One region of the Streptomyces ziwulingensis genome, then DNA from elsewhere that is predicted to be linked to it. Evidence: riboswitches for the same ligand, from Rfam matches in the RefSeq annotation. Region 1 holds a riboswitch; each other region holds the start of a gene.
What was found. A riboswitch is a leader RNA that binds a small molecule or an ion and turns the genes downstream of it on or off. The one in region 1 is predicted to bind cyclic di-AMP.
Positions count from the first base shown of each region.

Region 2: another riboswitch for cyclic di-AMP. It lies ahead of ABEB00_RS02300 (transglycosylase SLT domain-containing protein); the one in region 1 lies ahead of ABEB00_RS18905 (transglycosylase family protein).
Region 3: another riboswitch for cyclic di-AMP. It lies ahead of ABEB00_RS30640 (M23 family metallopeptidase); the one in region 1 lies ahead of ABEB00_RS18905 (transglycosylase family protein).

Region 1 covers NZ_BAABIG010000034.1:67,513-71,267, reverse strand. Annotated here, with positions in the region: gene ABEB00_RS18915 (cytochrome P450 family protein) at 1-421, shown strand, start outside; gene ABEB00_RS18910 (transglycosylase family protein) at 567-1,646, shown strand; cyclic di-AMP (ydaO/yuaA leader) riboswitch at 1,821-1,987, shown strand; gene ABEB00_RS18905 (transglycosylase family protein) at 1,991-2,740, shown strand; gene eno (phosphopyruvate hydratase) at 3,000-3,755, shown strand, end outside.
Region 2 covers NZ_BAABIG010000005.1:66,141-69,895, forward strand. Annotated here, with positions in the region: gene ABEB00_RS02295 (polyprenyl synthetase family protein) at 119-1,129, opposite strand; cyclic di-AMP (ydaO/yuaA leader) riboswitch at 1,844-2,012, shown strand; gene ABEB00_RS02300 (transglycosylase SLT domain-containing protein) at 2,015-2,530, shown strand; gene ABEB00_RS02305 (HAD family hydrolase) at 2,546-3,358, opposite strand; gene ABEB00_RS02310 (GNAT family N-acetyltransferase) at 3,595-3,755, shown strand, end outside.
Region 3 covers NZ_BAABIG010000080.1:33,482-37,236, forward strand. Annotated here, with positions in the region: gene ABEB00_RS30630 (HPr family phosphocarrier protein) at 1-173, shown strand, start outside; gene ABEB00_RS30635 (GntR family transcriptional regulator) at 363-1,058, opposite strand; gene ABEB00_RS30640 (M23 family metallopeptidase) at 1,265-2,041, opposite strand; cyclic di-AMP (ydaO/yuaA leader) riboswitch at 2,054-2,215, opposite strand; gene ABEB00_RS30645 (M16 family metallopeptidase) at 2,405-3,755, opposite strand, start outside.

The DNA of each region.
Region 1 (3,755 bases):
ACTCCTGCGCTTCGACGGCCCGGTCGAGCTGGCCACCTGGCGGTTCGCCACCCGGCCGCTCACCGTCGGCGGGCAGCACATCGCCGCCGGCGACCCGGTCCTCGTCGTGCTCGCCGCCGCCGACCGGGACCCCGAGCGGTTCACCGACCCGGACACCCTGGACCTTTCCCGCCGCGACAACCAGCACCTCGGCTACGGCCACGGCCTCCACTACTGCCTGGGCGCCCCGCTCGCCCGCCTGGAGGGCCAGACCGCGCTGGCCACGCTCCTCACCCGCCTGCCCGACCTGCGGCTCGCGGCCGACCCGGCCGAACTGCGCTGGCGCGGCGGGCTCATCATGCGTGGCCTGCGCACCCTCCCCGTGTCGTTCACACCCGTCGCCTCCCCTTCGGAGAACGACTCGTCACACATGCAAAAGTGACACACCTTCACTTCTGTGATCTCCATGTGATCTACACGGCATGAACTTGTGACTAGTGATCGTATGCCTATACGTTCACGGATCAGCGCGGCGGCCGAGCACCATCGCCGCGCGGACCCCCTGCTGTCACGCGAAAGGTCTCCGCATGCTCTCCGGGAACGGCCGTCACCGTCGCCCCCGCCAGGCTCCGGCCCTGGTCGTCGCTGCCGGAGTCACCGGCTCCGCCATCGCGATCCCGCTCCTGGGGGCCACCGGCGCCCACGCGGCCGACGGCACCACCTGGGACCGCGTCGCCGAATGCGAGACCGGCGGCGCCTGGAGCCAGAACAGCGGCAACGGCTATTACGGCGGTTTGCAGTTGTCCCAGGAGGACTGGGAGAAGTTCGGCGGGCTCGCCTACGCCACCAGCGCCGACCAGGCCAGCCGCGCCCAGCAGGTCAAGGTCGCCGAGAAGATGCTGTCGGCGCGGGGCGTCACCGCCTGGCCGACCTGCGGACCGCTCGCCGGACTGGCCGCCGGGTCGGCGAGCGGCACCACGGGCGACGGGTCGGCCGAATCGGCGGAGGAGACGCCCACCACCGGAACGTCCGGCACCAATGGGTCCGTTCCGTCCGTCAAGTCCTCCGCCAAGTCCTCGGCCAAGTCGTCGGCCGACGAGGAGGACGCGGACGAGACCGGGACCGCGGCCGGGACCGCATCCGGCACCAAGTCCGGTACGAAGACCGGCTCCTCGGCGTCGCCTTCGGCCTCCCCCTCCGAGAAGTCGACGGACAGTGGTGACGAATCGGCCAAGTCCGACACGTCCGCCGAATCCGGCTCAACCGCCGCCGGGACGAGCGGCTCGGCCACCACAAAGCGGGACAGTACCGGCAAGTCCGTACAGGAAACCGGTTCTTCGGCGCTGGCCGACGCCGACGCCGACACCTCCGGGGCCGGACGTCACCGCGGCGGCACCTCGGACGGAAGCGCGACGCGGGACCGTACGGACGGGTCCTCGGGCCGGCACGCCTCCCGCGGCGACTCCACCGCGCGCGCCGCGGCCGACGGGACGTACACCGTGCGCGCCGGCGACAATCTCTGGGCCATCGCCGACTCCCTCGACCTCGCCGGAGGGTGGCGTTCCCTCTACACGGAGAACGAGGAGACGGTGGGCGCCGACCCGGATCACATCGTTCCCGGTCAGAAGCTTGCTGTCGGTGTCGAATCGGGCGAAAAGCAGCGGTAGTTCACTCCATGTTTGGGAATGAATGTCCGTATTGATCTCCGTGAGACATAGATCTCAGAAGCCCTGATCGTCTTTGAAAATGTCCGTGGCGCGTGGCTACGGTCGTGATCGCTCGCCATCGCGGGCCCCGGTGCCGCAACGCCGAATCCTGCCAGCGGCCACCCGGGAACAGTCGTCGCGCAAGCGCCGAAGGCAGGAGCGGGGGACCCAAGGTAAGTGCCGCACCGGGCAGTTGAGCCGGAGCGGCTAGGGGTGGAGCCGAGTTCCGTGAGGAACCCGGCCGGGCAACTCAACCGGCCCGAACCCGACAGCTCACCTCGCAGGCGTCGGTGAGGGGATCAACCATGCTGTTTTCCGGCAAGGGCACGCACCGTCGCCCGTCCAAGGCCAGCCGCGCCATCGCCGTCGCCGGTGTGGCCGGTGTCGCCGTCGCCGCCCCGCTGATGGTGGCCGGCAACGCCTCCGCCGCCACCACCTCCGAGTGGGACACCGTCGCCCAGTGCGAGTCCGGCGGCAACTGGTCCATCAACACCGGCAACGGGTACTACGGCGGCCTGCAGTTCTCCGCCTCCACCTGGGCCGCGTACGGCGGCACCCAGTACGCCGCCACCGCGGACCAGGCCGGCAAGGCCCAGCAGATCCAGGTCGCCGAGAAGGTCCTGGCGGCCCAGGGCAAGGGCGCCTGGCCGAGCTGCGGCACCGGCCTGTCCGGCGCCTCCACCGGCGGCTCCACCGGCAGCCAGGGCGGCGGCTCCGCCACGGGCACCCAGGACAGCGGCCAGTCCCAGAGCCAGTCCCAGCCCCAGAGCCAGCCGCAGAGCCGGAGCACCGGCTCCACCGCCGACCGCTCCACCGAGCAGAAGGCGTCCCGCTCCGCGGAGCGCCCGGTCGCGAAGAAGACCGTCACCACCCCGACCGGCAAGAAGGTCGAGAAGGGTGACGGCGAGTACAAGGTCGTCAAGGGAGACACCCTCAGCTCCATCGCCAAGGAGCGCGACGTGGCCGGCGGCTGGGCCAAGCTGTTCAAGCTGAACGACGACATCGTCGACCAGGCCGACCTGATCTACCCGGGCCAGCAGCTCCACCTGAAGTAGGCCCCCGGACTCCCCGCCCCGGCGCGCGTTCCCCCGTACGCGCCGGGGCGGGGGCATGTCCGGAACCTGGCGGCCACCACACGCCCTGGTTTTGTTCCGTTCGGAAACAATTTACTCTCGGTTCTGTCCAACGGGTGGGTGACCGGCTGGCCGATCACCGCGGGCCGGTTAGGCTCGTCCCGCGGAGCCGTCGCGCTCCGCACACTCACGTCAGACCGAAGCGTCACACCAAAGCGTCACATGGAAGAAGGAGATGCTCGTGCCGTCCATCGACGTCGTCGTAGCCCGGGAAATCCTGGACTCCCGAGGCAACCCCACGGTCGAGGTCGAGGTCGGCCTCGACGACGGCAGCACGGGTCGTGCCGCCGTTCCGTCCGGCGCCTCCACCGGCGCCTTCGAGGCCATCGAGCTGCGTGACGGCGACAGCAGCCGCTACCTCGGCAAGGGTGTCGAGAAGGCCGTCCTCGCCGTCATCGAGCAGATCGGCCCGGAGCTGGTCGGCTACGACGCCACCGAGCAGCGCCTGATCGACCAGGCCATGTTCGACCTGGACGCCACCGACAACAAGGGCTCGCTCGGCGCCAACGCCATCCTCGGCGTCTCCCTCGCCGTCGCCCACGCCGCCTCCGAGGCGAGCGACCTGCCGCTCTTCCGCTACCTGGGCGGCCCCAACGCGCACCTGCTGCCGGTGCCGATGATGAACATCCTGAACGGCGGCTCGCACGCCGACTCCAACGTGGACATCCAGGAGTTCATGATCGCGCCGATCGGCGCGGAGTCCTTCTCCGAGGCGCTGCGCTGGGGCGCCGAGATCTACCACACCCTCAAGAAGGTGCTGAAGGGCAAGGGCCTGGCCACCGGCCTCGGCGACGAGGGCGGCTTCGCCCCGAACCTCGGCTCCAACCGCGAGGCCCTCGACCTCATCCTGGAGGCGATCAAGGAAGCCGGTTACACCCCCGGCGAGCAGATCGGCCTCGCCCTCGACGTCGCCGCCTCCGAGTTCTACAAGGACGGC
Region 2 (3,755 bases), on a different contig from region 1:
TGCGGTATGACACCGGGGGGCTACGGCTCCCCCGACCCGTAAGGGACGGGGCACCCGGCGAGTGGGCGCGAGGGAGGCGCGGCGGGCACGCGGCGGGGGCGGGGCGGGGCGCGGCGGGTCAGCCGGCCCGGTGCACCACCGCGTCGCACAGTTCCACCAGCGCGGTCTTCGCCTCGCACTCGCGCAGCGGGGCCAGTGCGGCGCGGGCGTCCTTCGCGTAGCGGACGGTGTCCCGCCGGGCCTGCTCCAGCGCCGGGTGGGCGCGCAGCAGCCGCAGCGCCTCCGCGTGCCGGGCGTCGTCGGTGAGGTCGGAGTCGAGCAGCTCGCACAGGGCGAGGTCCTCGGCGAGTCCGAGGCGGGCCGCCCGCTCGCGCAGCCGGAGCACGGGCAGGGTCGGGATGCCCTCGCGCAGGTCGGTGCCGGGGGTCTTGCCGGACTCGTGGGAGTCGGAGGCGATGTCCAGCACGTCGTCGGCGAGCTGGAAGGCGACGCCGAGCCGCTCGCCGTACTGGGTGAGGACGTCGACGACCGTCTCGTCGGCGCCGGACATCATGGCGCCGAACCGGCAGGAGACGGCCACCAGCGAGCCGGTCTTGCCGCCCAGCACGTCCAGGTAGTGCTCGACCGGGTCCCGGCCGTCCTGCGGTCCCGCGGTCTCCAGGATCTGGCCGGTGACAAGGCGCTCGAACGCCAGGGCCTGCACCCGGACCGCCTCCGGCCCGAGGTCGGCGAGGATCTGCGAGGCGCGGGCGAACAGGAAGTCGCCGGTGAGGACGGCGACGGAGTTGTCCCAGCGGGTGTTGGCGCTGGGCACCCCGCGCCGGACCTCGGCCTCGTCCATCACGTCGTCGTGGTACAGCGTGGCGAGGTGGGTCAGCTCCACGACGACGGCCGAGGGCACGATGCCCGGGGCGTCGGGGTCGCCGAACTGGGCCGCGAGCATCACCAGCAGTGGCCGGAAACGCTTGCCGCCCGCCCGCACCAGGTGCTGGGCGGCCTCCGTGATGAAGGGCACCTCGCTCTTGGTTGCCTCAAGCAACCCTTCCTCGACAGCCGCCATTCCGCCCTGGACACCGGCTTCCAGAGCCTGGTCCCGCACGCTCAGCCCGAACGGCCCGACGACGGTCACGAGGGGTCTCCTGTCTGCTGGTGTCCACTGCGGTCACACGGTTTGTCGATAGGTCGCTGCCACCACTCAAGTCAGCGTATCCGGTCACCTTTCGATCACCGATAGCGCCCACCGTTACAGGCCGGTCGGTATCGGACCATGATCGGTACGTTTCTGATCAGGTGATATGAGCAGCCGTGCGCGGACTTCGCCGAGCGGTCGGGGCGCGCCGGCGAAGGAGGGTTCCTCCGGAGACCCCACCACCCCCTCCAACGTCCGACGGCCCGGGAACGTCACCCATTCGACACGCAAACCCGCGTTCCCGCTCTCGGCCGAGTACCTCCTCACTGATAGCCGGGCAGGCGCCGCGACGGCCGAAATCCGGCCATCGGACCGGGCGTGGGGACACCCGGCGACCGCCTTGGCGAGCGGCCGCGACCACGCTCGGGCAGTTACAGCCAAGTTGCAGCTATTGCCCGATTTGCCACTTTTGCTGAGCCCAGTGAGTTGGCTCACGCCACCACCCCGGCCGGCCCGTCCCCCACGGACACCCTCGCCCCGTTGTCCCGTAAGCCAGTTGAGCCTTGCCACTCGCAAAGGATCAAGCACACCAAATCGCCCAGACCAAGGTCAACATGCACGTTGGTGATTCCGGCACTTGTTTCCGACATGTGCTTCCGCATACGTTCCCGGCCTGTCGGGCGGACGCCGAATCCTGCCACCGCCGGACAGACCCACATCCACCCACCAACTCACGCACGGCAGGAGCGGGGGACCCAGGTAAGCCGCCGCGCCGGTCCGCGGACCAGTGCGGCTAGGGGTCAAGCGGCGCCCAGCGGGGCGCCACCGGGCACCTCCCGCCCGAACCCGACAGCTCACCTCGCAGGCGTAGGAGAGGACCTCACCATGCCCGCAAACGGCCTCCGGTTCGCCGGGACCACCCGCCTCACCCGCAAGCTCGCCGTCGCCGGTGCCGGCGCCGCCGTGCTCGCGCTGCCGCTCTTCGGCGCCACCAGCGCCTCCGCCGCCCCGGCCGCCCCGGCCGCCGACTCGACCACGACGGCGGTCACCACGGCCGCCATGACCGCGGCCAACGGCTACAGCAACACCCTGGACGGCTGGATCCGCCAGTCGCTCGACATCATGGCCGCCAAGGGGATACCCGGTTCGTACGACGGCATCTACCGCAACGTGATGCGGGAGTCGTCCGGCAACCAGTTCGCCATCAACAACTGGGACGTCAACGCCGTCAACGGCACCCCGTCCAAGGGTCTGCTCCAGGTGATCGCGCCGACCTTCGAGGCGTACCACGTCGACGGCACCTCCTGGGACCCGTACGACCCGGTCGCGAACATCACCGCCGCCTGCAACTACGCGGCCCAGCGGTACGGCTCCATGGACAACGTCTTCGGCGCCTACTGATCTCCCCCGCCGGCTTCAGAGAACTGCCGGGAAGAGTCGTTCGAGGACGACGGCCACGCCGTCGTCCTCGTTCGACGTGGTGACCTCGTCGGCCACCGCCTTCAGCTCCGGGTGGGCGCCGGCCATGGCGACGCCGCGCGCCGCCCAGTCGAACATGGGGATGTCGTTGGGCATGTCGCCGAAGGCGACCGTCTGCGCCGCCCGCAGCCCCAGGTGGCGCGCGGCCAGCGCCAGACCGGTGGCCTTGGTGACCCCGCACGGCTGCAGCTCGACCGTCCCCGGCCCCGACATGGTGACCGTCGCCAGCGAACCGACCACCCCGCGCGCCGTCGCCGCCAGCTCGTCGTCGGACAGGTAGGGGTGGCGCAGCAGCACCTTGCTGAGCGGTGCCTCCCACAGGTCGTCGCGCCGGCCGACCCGGACGGCGGGCAGCGTCGGGTGGGGCATCAGGTACCCCGGCTCGATCAGCGTGAGCCCGTCGACCCCGTCCTGGTCGACGGCTGCGTACACCTGGCCCACCTCGGCCTCGATCTTGCCGAGCGCGGTCTCGGCCAGCTCCCGGTCCAGGGTGACCGACCACAGCAGGCGGTCCGCGCCGGCGTCGTACACCTGCGCGCCCTGCCCGCACACCGCGAGCCCCCCGCAGCCGAGGTCGGTGAGGAGGGTGCGCACTCTGGGCGCCGGGCGGCCCGTCACCACGAGGTGTTGCGCGCCGGCCTCCGCCACGCGGGCCAGCGCGGCGCGCGACCGGTCGGAGACGGTGTCGTCGCCGCGGAGCAGCGTCCCGTCCAGGTCGGTGGCGACGAGTGCGTAAGCGGTGGGGTCCATGATCAGAGAATACGGATCCCGAGGGGTCCCGACTCACCGTCGTCAAGGGGGCGTTCACGCGCGCGCCCCCCACACACAACTGTCCGAAAGCTGACGCTACATCGGCTAAGGGCGGTTGAAGCGCTGTGCACCGGTTGGCAGCAACATGCTCCGCTGCCTACCCCCGAACGGGCCCCGGAGGTACCTTCCTACTGTCCAGGGGGCTTGATCGGGGGGTCGGGTTGAACAGCGGACGCATTCGGGTGCTCGTGCCGGAGGAACTGGGCGAGGGGGAACGGCAGCACTGGCGCGAACTGCGGGCCAAGTCGCCGTCCCCGCGCAACCCCTTCATGGAACCGGAATTCACCGACGTCATCGGCCGGGTCCGGCCCGGGGCGCGCGTCGCGGTGGTGTACGA
Region 3 (3,755 bases), on a different contig from region 1:
AGGCCGACGGTGACCCCGTCAACGCGGCCTCCATGCTGGCCGTCCTGAGCCTGGGCGCCCAGGGCGGCGAGGAGATCGTCCTCGCCTCGGACGCCGAGGGCGCGGACGCCGCGCTGGAGCGCCTGGCGAAGCTGGTCGCCGAGGGGCTCGAGGAGCTTCCCGAGACCGTCTGAACACCTGAACGCCTTATGCAAATGGCGGGGCCGAGCCGATCCGGGTCACCGGACGACTCGGTCCCGCCTTTTACGTGGCAGGGCCGCGGGAAATGCGTCCGACCCATCGGGAAATGGCCGCAGACGCGAGTAGCAGAGCAGCAGAAAAGGACCCCGCCGAATTCCTCTTCTTTGTATACGGCGTTTGTGTTAATGCCGCAGGCTCGGTGTGTTTACGGCACGTTGCGAGTTCCTCACACGCTCCGCGCGTTCGGCTCCCGCGGCGAAGCGCAGGCGGTGCGCCGCGGTCGACCGCTCACCGTGGTGGGAGGTGAGCGTCCGGGCGCGCTCGGCGTCGCCGCGGGCCACCGCGTCCACGATCGCGCCGTGCTCCGCCCAGGACTCCACCGGACCGGCCGCCGCCTCCACGGCGTACATCCAGGCGATCCGGTGCCGCAACTGGGTCAGCGTCGACGTCAGGGCCGGGCTGCCGGCGGCCTGGGCGAGCGTCTCGTGGAACCAGCCCCCCAGGGAGCGCAGATCGTCGCTGTAGCCCCGCCTGGCCCGCTCCTGGCCCAGCCGGACGAGACCCCGCAGCACCTTCAGATGGGCCTCGGTGCGGCGCTGGGCGGCCCGCGCGGCGGCCAGCGGCTCCAGCAGCAGGCGCATCTCCAGGAGGTCGGCGCCCTCCTGCTCGGTCGGTTCCGCCACGCACGCGCCCGCGTGGCGCCGGGTCACCACGAAGCCCTCGGCCTCCAGGGTGCGCAGGGCCTCGCGCACGGGGACGCGGGAGACGCCGTAGCGGCGCGCGAGCAGTTCCTCGGTGAGCCGGCTGCCGCGCTCGTAGACACCCGCGACGATGTCGTCCCGGATCGCCGTGCACACCGAATGCGCCGGAATACGCATGACCGACCTCCGCCTTAATCCCCGTGAAACGTCGACGATTGACGCGTGTTCAGTGACTCTATGGCAATGGGGCGGAATTTCCGATGCCGAGCCGGAATCCATGGCTCTTTTTTGGTCACCTTCGGTCACCGGCCGGCGGAACGCCGAAAGCCCCGGCTCGGTGAGCCGGGGCTTTCGGGTGCTTTCGGATGCCGCGGAACGTGCCGTCAGACGGAGACGCCGTGCGAGCGGAGGTACGCCACGGGGTCGATGTCCGTCCCGTACTCCGCGCCGGTACGGGCCTCGAAGTGCAGGTGCGGTCCGGTGACGTTGCCGGTCGAGCCGGAGACCGCGATCTGCTGCCCCGGGGTGACCGACTGGCCCACCGAGACGCCGATGGACGACAGGTGGCCGTACTGCGTGTACGTCCCGTCGTGCATCTTGACGACGACCTGGTTGCCGTAGGCGCCGCCCCAGCCGGCCTCGACGACCGTGCCGGCGCCGACGGCGTGCACGGAGGTGCCGGAGGCGGCGTGGAAGTCGATGCCGGTGTGGGTGCCGGAGGACCACAGTCCGCTGCTGGCCCGGTACGCGGTGGACACGTAGGAGCTGCTGATCGGCGCCACGTAGGTGTTCAGGAGCTTGCGCTCGGCCGCGCGGGCGGCGCGCTCCTTGGCCTCGTGCGCCTCCTTCGCGGCCTGCTCGGCCGCCTCGGCGGCCCGCTCCCGCGCGGCCTCCTGGGCCTTGCGCTCGGCCTCGGCGTCCTCGGCGGCCTGCCGCTGGGCGGCGGCCTGGGCGTCGATCTGCTCGGCTATGGAGTCACCGATGGTGATGACGGGGGTGAGACCGGTCTGCTCGGGAACCGGCTCGGAGGCGAGCGCCGGCGCCGCGAGGGTGCCTATGACGCCGGTGGTGGCGAGGGCCGCGACACCCGCCGCGCGGGTGGTCGTGCGGTGCATCCGGCCGGGTCGACGGTGCTTCCCGGCGGCGCGCGTGAACGCCATGTACTGGCTGGTCCTTTCCTTCCCTCTCGCCTACCGGGTTAGCTGACGGGTTCGGAGCAGGAAGGTCTCCTACGGACCCCCTCGCGCACGCGCGGGCGTCCGATTCACCCCAGGGACTGTTGGGTCCCCGGCTCCCCTGGCTCGCGCCGTACGGGGACTCGGCGATGACTGTCCGGTGCCGCGGGCGCGGCGCACTGCCTGACGAACAGCCGGGACGAAGCTAAGCGGGAGTGTGTTCATTTCCCAAACGCATCAGGTTTTTTGTCGCGCATCCCACAGAGCAGACAGGCAACCTCCGCCGCAATACGGACAAAAGGCGGCCCCGGTGACACAAGGGTCACCGGGGCCGCCGCACGCGCGGTGCTACTCGGCCGGCACGACGGTGACCTCACCGATGCCGAGGGCCTCGACCGGCGCCTTGATCTGCGCCGCGTCGCCCACCAGGACCGTCACCAGGCGGTCCACCGGGAAGGCGTTGACGACGGCCGCGGTGGCCTCGACGGTGCCGGTCGCGGCGAGTTGCCGGTACAGCGTCGCCTGGAAGTCGTCGGGCAGGTGCTGCTCGACCTGGTCGGCCAGCGTGCCCGCGACGGCCGCCGCGGTCTCGTACTTCAGCGGCGCCACGCCCACCAGATTCTGCACGGCCACGTCGCGTTCGGCGTCGGTGAGACCCTCCGCGGCGAGCGTGCGCAGCACCGTCCACAGGTCCTCGAGGGCGGGACCGGTGTTCGGGGTGTCGATGGAGCCGCTGATGGCGAGCATCGCGGCGCCCGTGCCGTCCGGCGCGGAGCGCAGGACCTGCCCGAACGACCGCACGCCGTAGGTGTAGCCCTTCTCCTCGCGCAGGACGCGGTCCAGGCGGGAGGTGAGGGTGCCGCCCAGGCAGTACGTGCCGAGCACCTGGGCGGGCCACACGCGGTCGTGCCGGTCCGGTCCGGTGCGGCCGATGAGGAGCTGCGTCTGGACGGAACCGGGACGGTCCACGATGACGACCCGTCCGGTGTCGTCGGAGGTGACCGGCGGCACCGGCCGGGCCTCGGCCGCGGGCCCGGTCCAGGCGCCGAGCGTGTCGCCGAGGAGCGCGTCCAGGTCGATGCCGGTGAGGTCGCCGACGACCACGGCGGTGGCGGTGGCGGGTCGGACGTGCCGCTCGTAGAAGGCGCGTACGGCCGAGGAGTCGATGCCCGCGACCGTCTCCTCGCTGCCCTGGCGCGGGCGCGACATGCGCGAGTCGGCCGGGAAGAGCTGCCGGGACAGCTCCTTGGCGGCCCGGCGCGAGGGGTTGGCCAGCTCGTGCGGGATCTCGTCGAGGCGGTTGCGCACCAGCCGCTCGATCTCGCTGTCGGCGAACGCGGGCGCCCTGAGGGCGTCGGCGACCAGGCCGAGCGCCTTGGCGAGGCGGGAGACGGGCACTTCGAGGCTGACCCGTACGCCGGCGTGGTCGGCGTGCGCGTCCAGGGTGGCCCCGCAGCGCTCCAGCTCCGCGGCGAACTCCTCGGCGGAGTGCTTGTCGGTGCCCTCGGAGAAGGCCCGCGCCATGATGGTGGCGACGCCGTCCAGGCCGGCCGGTTCGGCCTCCAGGGGCGCTTCGAGCTGGATCTCGACGGCGACGACCTGCTGTCCGGGGCGGTCGCAGCGCAGGACCGTCAGGCCGTTGTCCAGCGTGCCCCGCTCGGGGGCCGGGAAGGCCCAGGGCTTGGGCTCGCCCGACTGC